Acidithiobacillus ferrooxidans ATCC 23270: one gene and its partner. The main gene of each other region encodes a partner of the protein of the gene in region 2 in a complex. Links are inferred from orthologs where the notes say so. Each region holds a gene or a part of one and is shown on either strand. Other genes may lie near its edges.

Region 1 (4,621 bases), 2.2 Mb from region 2 along the record:
GCGTTCCACCATCTCGATGAGCTGGTCCAGGGCTGCTTCTTCCTGCCCCTGCAAAAGAAGGAGCAAGGACCGCTGATACATGGCCTGCGCACGGAGATCGCCCTTTTCGCTGGCGATGGTGGCCTCCAGTGTGGTCATGGACGGCGCGCTGTGGGCGGTCTCGGTGAATTCCAGCAGGGCTTTCAGGCCTTCGACTTCGGTTTCCATCTGGAAGGTAGGAGACATGGCGTCGATCTGGGCCTGGGCGTCGGCATGGCGGCCCTGCTGGATGGCCAGGTGCGCCAGCGCCAGGCGCGCAGGATCGTTCCCAGGGTGGATGCTGATGGCCTGTTCCAGCAATGCTTGGGCCTCCGCTGCCTTGCCCTGGGCGATGGCGTCGAGCGCCTGCACACGCAGGTCGTCACCTGGCAACGGCAGGTTTTTTTCGATGAAGCGACGCACGGCGGATTCGGGCAGCGCCCCGGTGAATTCGTCGACGACTTTGCCATCCTTGAAGGCCTTGACGGCGGGGATGCCACGCACCTGATACTGGCGCGACAGGTCGGCGTTCTCGTCAGAGTTGACCTTGGCGAGCACGAAGGCGCCGCCCATCTCCTCCGCCAGTTTTTCGAGGACCGGACCCAGAGCGCGGCAGGGTGCGCACCAGGGTGCCCAGAAGTCGACCAGTACCAGCACCTTCCGGGACAGCCCTACGACGGCTTCCTGAAAATTATCGAGATTCACTTCGAGAACGTGTCCACTGACTGCCATACGAACTCCTGAGAAGAAGAGGTGAAGAAGAGGATAGACCGTACTGCTTTCCTTTACCGTTTCAGGTATGGTCAAAACCGGGCGCTTTCAAGACGCGGCTGGCTTCCGGGGCGGCTATTGCTGTTCCGCTTTAGCCAAGGCGTCCAGCACGGCCTGGAGCAGGCTACGCCCGAGGGGGCCCATGCCGCGCTCCAGTTTGCGGCGATCGTAGTGGCCCCGGGAAAGAGGGCCAAGGGCCGCGCCCATGCGTGCCATGTCGCCGCCGGCCCGCTGCATCTGGGTGGCCATACGGCCCAGCCACGCCAAGGCTTCCGGCTCACCGCGGCGGGTGGCGAGGATGACGCTCGCAAGGCCAGGGGCGGCAAGCGTGGGGTCGGCTTGATCACTGGCCTTGGGCAAGGTTTCGGGATTCTGCAAGCCCATGAGAATGGATTCGATGATGGTGCCGTCTTCTTCGTCCAGCCCTTGGAGCAGGTCGGGCTCCCGTTGCCCGGCCAATATATGGCGGATGACGCCAACCAGATCTCCCCAGCCGTTGGCTGCCGCCACGCGCAGGCTTTCTTCCAGTGGCGCCCGGAGATGGACATTCTGGCAGGCGGCGACGACCTGCAGGATGAGTGCCGCGTGGGCGCTGCGGATCTGCTCTCGGCGTTCGGGGAGGACGGGCATATGGTGAACTCCAGTCAATGTTTGCCGGTTATTTTGCGGCATCGGCTGCGGCTGTGCAAAAAAGCTCAACGATGGAGATGCCGCACCAGATAACGCCCGGTGTGGGAAGACGGATTGTGTGCCACTTCATCCGGTGTGCCGGTGGCGATGATCTGGCCGCCGCCCGAGCCGCCTTCGGGGCCGAGGTCGATGACCCAGTCTGCCGTCTTGATGACGTCCAGATTATGTTCGATAACGACGATGGTATTGCCCGCATCGGCCAGCTTCTGCAGTACCTCCAGGAGCAGGGCGATGTCATGAAAGTGCAGGCCGGTGGTGGGTTCGTCAAGGATGTAGAGGGTCCGTCCGGTGTCGCGACGGGAGAGTTCCCGGGAGAGCTTGACGCGCTGTGCTTCGCCGCCGGAGAGGGTAGTGGCCGACTGGCCCAGACGCAGGTAACCGAGGCCCACATCCAGCAGGGTCTGCAATTTGCGGGCGATGGCGGGGACAGGGTCAAAAAAGGCCCGCGCATCCTCCACGGTCATCTCCAGGACGTCGTGAATGCTTTTGCCCTTGTAATGCACATCCAGGGTCTCGCGCTTGTAGCGCTTGCCGCCGCAGACGTCGCAGGGCACATAAATATCCGGCAGAAAGTGCATTTCCACCCGAATGACGCCGTCGCCCTCGCAGGCTTCACAGCGCCCGCCCTTGACGTTGAAGCTGAAGCGGCCGGGATTGTAGCCGCGGGTACGGGCTTCGCTGGTCGCGGCGAACAATTCGCGGATCGGGGTGAAGAGGCCGGTGTAGGTGGCCGGGTTGCTGCGCGGGGTGCGGCCGATGGGGCTCTGGTCGATGGCGATGACTTTGTCCAGTTCTTCCAGGCCGCGTATCTGCCTGTGGGGCGCAGGATTCTGGCTGCTGCCCATGAGCACGCGGGCGCAGGCGGGGTAGAGGGTGTCGTTGATGAGGGTCGATTTACCGGAACCGCTGACCCCGGTGATACAGGTGAAGAGGCCGATGGGAATGCGCACGTCCACCGACTTGAGATTGTTGCCGGTGGCGCCCTGCACTTCCAGCCAGCGCTGGCTGACATTGGCGCGGCGCCGTCCGGGGACGGCGATGCACAGATCGCCGGTCAGATAGCGCCCGGTGAGGGAGTTGGGATTGGTGCAGATATCTTCCAGTGTACCTTGGGCGATGACTTCGCCGCCGTGGGTGCCGGCGCCGGGGCCCATGTCCACCACATAATCGGCGGCGCGGATGGCGTCTTCATCGTGCTCGACGACGATGACGGTGTTGCCGAGATCGCGCAGATGCTTGAGGGTGCCGATGAGTCGATCATTGTCGCGCTGGTGCAGGCCAATGGAGGGTTCGTCGAGGACGTACATCACGCCCACCAGCCCGGCTCCGATCTGCGAGGCGAGACGGATGCGCTGCGCTTCCCCACCGGAGAGGGTTTCTGCGGAGCGGTCGAGGCTGAGGTAGTCGAGGCCGACATCCACCAGAAACGTCAGACGGCTGCCGATTTCCTTGAGGATGCGCTCGGCGATGAGGGCTTCCTGCCCTTCCAGCTGCAGGTGGGTGAAGTGTTGCAAGGCGTCACGGATGGAGAGGGCAGAGACCTCCTGAATGGCCAGCGGGCCAACCCTGACCATGCGCGCCTCTTCGCGTAGGCGGCTGCCATTACAGACGGGGCAACGCAGACGGCCCATATAGCGCATGATTTCTTCGCGGATGAGGTTGGACTGGGTTTCGCGCAGGCGGCGTTCCAGCCCGGCAATGACGCCCTCGAAGCTCAGCTTGTGACGGTGCGTCCCTTGCTGGACGGTGATGCGTTCGGCACTCCCATGGAGGATATGCTCGCGGATGTCGAAGGGTAGATCCTGCCAGGCGGTATCCAGGGAAAAATGAAGGTGCTCGGCCAGCGCCGTGAGCAGGGGCGCGTAGTGCTCCTGATGGCGCTTGGTCCAGGCGGCGATAGCCCCGTCACGCAGGCTCAGTTCCGGATCGGGGACGATGAGGTCGGGGTCAAAAAAGGTGATCTCGCCGAGGCCGTCACAGCGTGGGCAGGCCCCGGCGGGATTATTGAAAGAGAAGAGGCGCGGCTCCAAAGGCGGGAAGGAACGCCCGCAGCTGGGGCACGCATGGTGAGCTGAAAACAGTCGCTCTTCCTCATGCTGTGGCCCCATGAGGACGACGATGGCCTGATCCTCGGCGAGGCTGAGGGCGGTTTCCAGCGATTCGGCCAGGCGCGGCCCGCTGTCGCCGCGCAGCACCAGACGGTCGATGACGGCCTCGATGCGATGCTTGCGCTTCTTGTCCAGGGCGGGGATTTCGTCCAGTTCGAGGAGTTGACCATCCACCCTGGCGCGAATCAGACCGCGTGCGCGCAGGCTGCCGATGACGTCCTCGTGGCTGCCTTTGCGGTCACGCAGCACCGGCGCCAGGATCATGAGCTTTTCGCCCTCGGGCAGGGCCAGGAGCTGATCGACCATCTGGCTGATGGTCTGGCTCTGAATGGGCGCGCCACAGCACCAGGGGGTACCGGCACGGGCATAGAGCAGGCGCAGATAGTCGTGAATCTCGGTGACGGTGCCGACGGTGGAGCGAGGATTATGGGAGGTGGATTTCTGCTCTATGGCGATGGCGGGGGAGAGCCCCTCGATCGCATCCACATCGGGCTTGCCCATGAGGGAGAGAAACTGGCGGGCATAGGCCGAGAGGCTTTCCACATAGCGGCGCTGACCCTCGGCGTAGAGGGTGTCGAAGGCCAGCGACGACTTGCCCGATCCGGACAGCCCGGTGATGACGATGAGGCGGTCGCGCGGTAAGGTAAGGGAAATATTCTTGAGGTTGTGGGTGCGGGCGCCCCGGATGTGGATGTGTTCCATGCAGCCGACATGCTCTTTTTTGGGACAATGGGTTAGTATAAAGCTTTCGGGGACGCCCGTCCCCTTGACCATAAGGAGATCAGACGATGGCGGGAGTGAACAAGGTCATATTGTTGGGGCATCTGGGACGGGACCCGGAGATGCGTTATCAGCCCAGTGGCGGCGCCATCGCGAACTTCAGCATCGCGACTTCCGAGACCTTCAAGGACAAGGAAGGCAACAAGCAGGAGCGCACCGAATGGCATCGCGTCGTGCTCTTCGGACGCACTGCGGAAATCGCCGGCGAATATCTGCGCAAGGGCAGCATGGCCTATGTGGAAGGCCGCCTGCAG
Region 2 (6,451 bases):
GTACCCCGGCGAGCTCCACGGCGATATAACCGGCGCCCACCACGGCAACACAGCGGGGCCTCGATTCCAGCGCGAAGAATCCGTCCGAGGTGATGCCCAGTTCTGCACCAGGAATGTCGGGCCAGACCGGATGCCCCCCGGTGGCGATCAGGATGTGTGCGGCTTCCAGGGTGCTGTCGCCGACATGGATTCGATGCGCGCCGGAAAAACGGGCATGTCCGCGGATCAGGGAGACGCCGTTACCATCCAGGCCTTGGGCATAGCGGTCATTGAGTCGCCCGATGTAGGTGTCACGCTGCTGCTTCAGGTGTTCCCAGTGGAAGCGCGGTTCTATGGTATCGAAGCCATATTCTCCTGCCATCTTCATTTGCCCGGCAAGGTGGGCGGCATTCCAGTAGATTTTTTTGGGGACGCAGCCTGCATTCACACAGGTGCCGCCCAATGGACCGGCGGCGACCAGCGCGGTGACTGCCCCGTAACGGGCGGCGCGGTTGGCCATGGCAATGCCGCCGCTGCCTCCACCAATGACGATGAGATCGTAGGATTGTGTCATGATAGCTCCCTTTTTTCGGGGTTGAACGAGGCAAGAAGGACGTCATCCCCGGCATACTGCTGGAGATGACCATCCGAAGGGATGTGCCCTTATTTCCCGTGGAAATATTTCTCCAGGTCGTCTGCGCCGCCGATGTGTCTGCCGCCGATAAAGATCTGCGGCACGGTCGAACGTCCGCTCACCGCGCGAATTGTCCGTGAACTGACGCCGGTACCCATACCTGTCTTGATCTCTTCAAAGGCTATGCCGTGCTCCTTCAACATTGCTTTGGCGCGGGCACAATGTGGGCAGCCTTCGCGGGTAAAGATGGTGACGAATTCGGGATCGCGTGCCTCCGGGTTGATATAGTGGAGCATGGTATCGGCGTCAGAGACCTCGAAGGGATCGCCGGGTTTGTCGGGTTCGATGAACATTTTCTCGATGATGCCGTTCTTCACCAGCATGGAGTAACGCCAGGAACGCTTGCCGAACCCAAGTTCGCTCTTGTCCACCAGCATGCCCATGCCTTCCGTGAATTCGCCATTGCCATCGGGAATCAGGTGGATGTTTTCGACAGCCAGTTCCTTGGCCCAGGCGTCCATGACAAAGGCGTCATTCACGGACATGCAAAGGATGTCATCTACGCCATTTTCGCGAAAGGTCGGCGCAAGTTCATTGTAGCGCGGCAGATGGCTGGAGGAACAAGTGGGGGTATAGGCGCCGGGCAGGGAGAACACGATCACGGTCTTGCCCTGGAAAAGTTCGTCGGTGCTGACGTCACGCCACTGATTATCATCGCGGGTGCGGAACACGGCCTGGGGAACACCTTGGCCTTCTATGCTGGTCAGTTTCATCTCAGTCTCCTGTTTATGCTGCAGTTGCGGCACCATTGCCGATGTGCACCAGATTGTTCTGTGCTGCACATGGGCTGATAATAGAATAAGTCTAAAATAATATCAAGTATTAAAATGTTGGTCGAGGTGCGCGGTTCAGGCGGTGCTCCAGCCGAGATAGGCGGCGGCGGTATCGAGACCGCCGTAGCGAATCTGAAAATCCGCCTGGGCGCGGACGACCGCTTTGGCGTGGTAGGCAATGCCTATGCCGGCTTTGCGGATCATGGGCAGATCGTTGGCACCGTCGCCGATGGCGATGCAATGACCGGCGTCGGTGCCCAGGCCGATGGCCAGCAGGTCGAGGATGTCGGCTTTGGCGGTCGCATCGACGATATCTCCGAGAACCTGGCCGGTGATTTGCCCATGGATGATTTCCAGGGTGTTGGCGAAGGCGTAGTCGAGGTCCAGTGCTTCCTGCAGGTGGCGGGTAAACTGGGTGAAGCCTCCGGATACGACACCGACCTCGACGCCCTGGGACTTGGCCGCGGCTACCAGTTCCCGGGCGCCGGGACTGAGCTGCAGTCGTTCGCGGATGATGGTGTCGATACTGCTTGCCGGAGTGCCGGCCAGCAGGCGCACCCGTTCGCGCAGGGAGGTCTGGAAATCCAGCTCGCCCGCCATGGAGCGTTCGGTGATGGCGGCGACCTGCCGTCTGAGACCGAGGTGTTCGGCCAATTCATCAATGCACTCGATGCTGATCAGCGTAGAATCCATATCGGTCAGCAGCAGGCGGAAATGCCCCTTGTCCCACAGTGGGGAAACAGCAACATCCAGCGTGATCCCCTCCAGGGCTTCGATGAGGCGGTGATTCACGGCGCTCAGAGGGCCGCGGGAACCGTGTAGGATCAGGGCCAGATCGTCGCCCTGGCAGTGGAGTACGCGGCCCGGCATAAGATTTTGCAGGTGAAGGGTGGTCAGTGCGCGGCGCAGCGCCTCGGGCCGCGCCGCTCCATGCAGCACCAGACGTACAGCGCTCTCGGCGCTGCTCATGGGAGCCCAGATCACCTCCCGCTCCTGGTGCAGGGCCTGGCGCGAGAGTTCGTCGAGGAAAGGGGCGATTTCACCGACGGTGACGGGCATATCCCAGCTTTGCAGCCAGCAACCCCATACCTCCTGGTGACTTTCCACTTCCGCCACCAGTTGGCCCATACTGGCCGGCAGACTCATGGGCCCGCGGGCGGCGGGGCTGAGAATGGCAAGGCGGGTACTGCTCATGGTTGAATCCTCAGTTGGTCGATGAGTTGCAGCAATTCCTGACAGCGCGCTTCGCCGTCGGGCAGGTCGCGGCGGATGCGCAGGCGGTGCTCGCCATCCAGTTGGTAGATGCTGTGAGGTTGCTGGATGAGCCGGATGATTTTGTCGGGGGCCACCTGGTTTTCGGCGGCGAATTGCAGGCGGGCACCGGCGGGGCCGGCATCGATCTGTTCAATGCCGGTCTGGATAGCGACAAGACGCAACCGGGTCTGACAGAGCAGGGTGCGGGCCGGCGCCGGAATGGGTCCGAAGCGGTCGATCATCTCCACCATGATCTCACCGATGGCGGTGTCACTGCGCACATCGCTGAGGCGCTTGTATAGTTGCAGGCGCAAATGCACGTCGGGCAGGTAGTCGTCGGGGATGAGCGCCGGTGTGTTGAGATGGATCTCGGGACCGCTCGTGCGTTGTTCTTCCAGACTGCGGGGATCCCGCCCGGCACGGATGGCTTCCACGGCATCGTCCAGCCATTCCATGAAGAGGGTGAACCCCACCTCATCCATGTGCCCGCTCTGCTCTTCGCCGAGCAACTCGCCAGCACCGCGGATTTCCAGATCGTGGCTGGCCAGGGCAAAGCCGACGCCCAGATCTTCCAGGGACTGGATGGCGTCGAGGCGGCGCCGGGCATCGTCGCTCATGGCCCGAAGGTCCGGGGTGAACAGGTAGGCGTAGGCGCGTTGATGGGAACGACCAACCCGGCCGCGCAACTGATGGAGCTGGGCCAGACCAAATTTATCGGCGCGGTTGATGAGGATGGTGTTGGCATGGGGGTTGTCGATCCCCGACTCGATGATGGTGGTGCAGAGGAGGATGTCGAAGCGCTGATGGTAAAAATCCAGCATCACCGCTTCCAGTTCGCCCTCGGGCATCTGGCCATGGGCCACGCGCAGGCGCGCTTCCGGCAGCAGGCGGCGCAGTGTGGCCGCCATGCGCTCGATGTCGCGTACCTCATTATGCAGAAAATATACCTGACCGCCGCGATGCAGCTCGCGCTGGCAGGCTTCGATCACCGTCGCATCATCCCAGATTTGCACAAAGGTGCGTACCGGCTGGCGGCGCTGGGGTGGCGTGGCGATGATGGATAAGTCACGCAGGCCGGCCAGCGAGAGATTGAGAGTGCGGGGGATCGGCGTTGCGGTCAGGGTGAGGATATCCACCTCGGCGCGCAGGGCCTTGATCCGCTCCTTCTGGCGTACCCCGAAGCGATGCTCCTCATCCAGAATCAGCAGCCCCAGGTCGTGGAAGGCGACATCCTTTTGCAGCAGGCGGTGGGTGCCGATCAGGATATCCACCTCCCCTACGGACACTGCCGTGAGCACTTGCTTGTGCGTTTTGGCATTCTGGAAACGGGAGAGCACTTCCACCCGCAGGGGCAGCCCGGCGCAGCGGTTCCGGAAATTCTCGTAATGCTGCTGGGCGAGCAGGGTGGTGGGGACCAGTACGGCCACCTGCGCACCACTGTGCGCCGCCAGAAAAGCCGCACGGAGCGCCACCTCGGTTTTGCCGAAGCCGACATCGCCGCAGACCAGGCGGTCCATGGGGTGGGGGCTGGTCATATCGGCAATGACGGCGTCAATGGCCTGCTGCTGATCCGGGGTTTCCTCAAAGGGAAAGCGGGACACGAATTCCCAATAGGCGTCATCCGGTTCGGGGAAAGCCCGACCGGTGCGCGCCGCGCGACGAGCATAGATGTCCAGCAGTTCGCTGGCGGCATCGACGGCCTTTTGCCGCGCCTTGGCCTTGACTTTTTCCCAGTGATTGCTGCCGAGGCGGGAGAGCACCGGTTCCGTCGCACCATTACCCACGTAGCGGGCGATACGATCCAGATGATCCGCCGGGACGTAGACGAGATCGCCGTTGGCGTACTCCAGGACCACATATTCATTGATGTCTCCCTGGGAGGCAAAGGGCGTAGCCATGCCCTGAAAACGGCCGATGCCGTATTCCTCATGGGTAACGGCATCACCCGGCTGTAACTCGCCGAGATCGCGGACCAAGCCTTCAATGCTGCGCTGTCGGGCGTTGGCACTACGCCGCTGGGCAAAGACGCGATCACCAAAAATCTGCGCCTCGGAGACCAGCGCCAGTCTGACCAGGCCATTTTCCTTGATGAGCAGGCCGCGTTCCAGGGGTGCTACGGTGATGGCGATCCGTTCCGTACCGGCCAGGAACTCCGGCCAGTCATGCACCCGGCTGGGGAGCAGTCCGCTCTTGCCAAGCCGTTCCGACAGGGCTTCCTGACGGCCGGGTGATTCAGCGGCGAGGATGACCCGGCCCGTGGTCGGCAGATGGCGAAGAAAAGTATCCAGTGAGGCTAGTGGCGCTTCCGGGCTGCCATGAAGATCGGGGAGGGGAGCGGTCGGCAGACGCTCCGCATCGCCCTCCTGTTGCCCATATACCCGCGCCCGACCGCGCAGGACATCTTCCCATTCACTGGGGGGGAGGAGCAGTTCATCAGGCGGCAGTATGGGATGCACCGTGTCGTGGCTCCGTTCCTCATAGCGCTCCTGCCAGTCCTGACGAATGTGCCGGGCGGATGCTTCCAGACCGGGCGGGAGAAAGACGACGCCGTCTACGGGAAAGTGCATCAGCAGGTGGCTGCACTCCGGAAAGAAGAGCGGAAGATAATGCTCGGCGCCTTGGGGCGCCTGTCCCCGGCTGGCCGCCCGGTATATCTCGGCGCGTTGCGGGTCACCGCTGAACCGGGCGCGGAAGCGGCTGCGAAATTCCTGTAGCGCGGCGGTGTCCACCGGCACTTCCCGCGCCGGGAGCAGAGAGACCCCCTCGACCTTTTGCAGGGTACGCTGGGTTTCCGGATCAAAGGCACGGATGCTTTCCACGACCCTATCGAAGAGCTCGATGCGATAGGGCAGGGGGCTACCGCTGGGAAAGAGATCGATGATTCCACCACGCCAGGCCAATTCGCCGGCCTCAGAGACTTCACTGACGTTGCGGTAGCCGGCGTCGATCAGGCGCTGGCGAAAACCTTCCGGACTCAGGTGGTCGCCCACGGCTAGGACAAAAGCGTGCTGGTCGAGGAAACTGCGCGGTGGCAGGCGTTGCAGGACGGCGGACAGGGGGGCGAGACAAACGCCACGCCATTCCGGCAAGGTGGCAAGGGTAGCCAGTCGGGTGGCCGTGGCATCTGCCGGCGGCGCCAAGCGGTCATAGGGAAGGATTTCGCGGTCCGGGAAAACCAGCGGCGCGGGCAAGTCCGGTGCGAAAAAACGCCACTCGCGCTGCCATTCCTCCACGTCGCGGGCGTTCGGCAGCAGAATCAGTAGCGGGCGCTGCCACTGCCGCGTCATCTGCGCTGCCAGCCAGCTATCCGCAGCACCGTAAATTTGACTAAATGCGCGTGCCGCCCCGGCGCGCGGCGGGGTGCCGAGAGAAAGACTTCGATCCAAGAATATCTGATCTTATGTGAGGGCCCTGAAGGCCCCTAGTGTAAAGGGGCGCCATGGAAACTGCAAAACGGGACGCGGCTTTCTTGCGTCCTCCCTCAAGACTGCGGATACTTCGCGCTGGTGGCTTGGGTCCAGAAGATTGGGGGTGCATATGGAGCGCGTCTGGGTGGTGATCCCGGCGGGAGGGCGGGGACAGCGCTTTGGCGCGGCGCAGGCCAAGCAGTACGTTCTGCTGCGCGACCGTCCCGTCATTGCCCACACCCTGGCGGCCTTCCTTGGGGAACCGCGAATTGCCGGCATTCAGCTGGTTCTGCCGGGCGAGGATATTGCCACCGGCGCCTGGCGGGAATTGCTGGGACCCATGC

What was found. The genes of interacting proteins can lie anywhere in the genome.
Region 1: the proteins of mfd (region 2) and uvrA are in contact, whole or in part, in a crystal structure (PDB 4DFC), measured with the Escherichia coli proteins. The link is inferred for Acidithiobacillus ferrooxidans ATCC 23270 from one-to-one orthologs.

What each region holds. Positions count from the first base shown.
Region 1 is NC_011761.1:2,529,763-2,534,383, reverse strand. The notes cover bases 1,285-4,621. They hold uvrA (excinuclease ABC subunit UvrA), read right to left. Parts: upstream 4,290-4,621; coding sequence 1,485-4,289; downstream 1,285-1,484. Other genes in these bases: AFE_RS13065 (single-stranded DNA-binding protein), read left to right, coding at 4,376-4,621; AFE_RS13075 (hypothetical protein), read right to left, coding at 1,285-1,419. Also shown: trxA (thioredoxin), read right to left, coding at 1-750; more of AFE_RS13075, read right to left, coding at 865-1,284. UniProt on the Escherichia coli protein: The UvrABC repair system catalyzes the recognition and processing of DNA lesions. UvrA is an ATPase and a DNA-binding protein. A damage recognition complex composed of 2 UvrA and 2 UvrB subunits scans DNA for abnormalities.
Region 2 is NC_011761.1:313,943-320,393, forward strand. Bases 2,437-6,451 are described here. They hold mfd (transcription-repair coupling factor), read right to left. Parts: upstream 6,087-6,451; coding sequence 2,637-6,086; downstream 2,437-2,636. Other genes in these bases: serB (phosphoserine phosphatase SerB), read right to left, coding at 2,437-2,640; ispD (2-C-methyl-D-erythritol 4-phosphate cytidylyltransferase), read left to right, coding at 6,238-6,451. Outside these bases: gorA (glutathione-disulfide reductase), read right to left, coding at 1-553; AFE_RS16980 (glutathione peroxidase), read right to left, coding at 643-1,386; more of serB, read right to left, coding at 1,522-2,436. UniProt on the Escherichia coli protein: Couples transcription and DNA repair by recognizing RNA polymerase (RNAP) stalled at DNA lesions. Mediates ATP-dependent release of RNAP and its truncated transcript from the DNA, and recruitment of nucleotide excision repair machinery to the damaged site.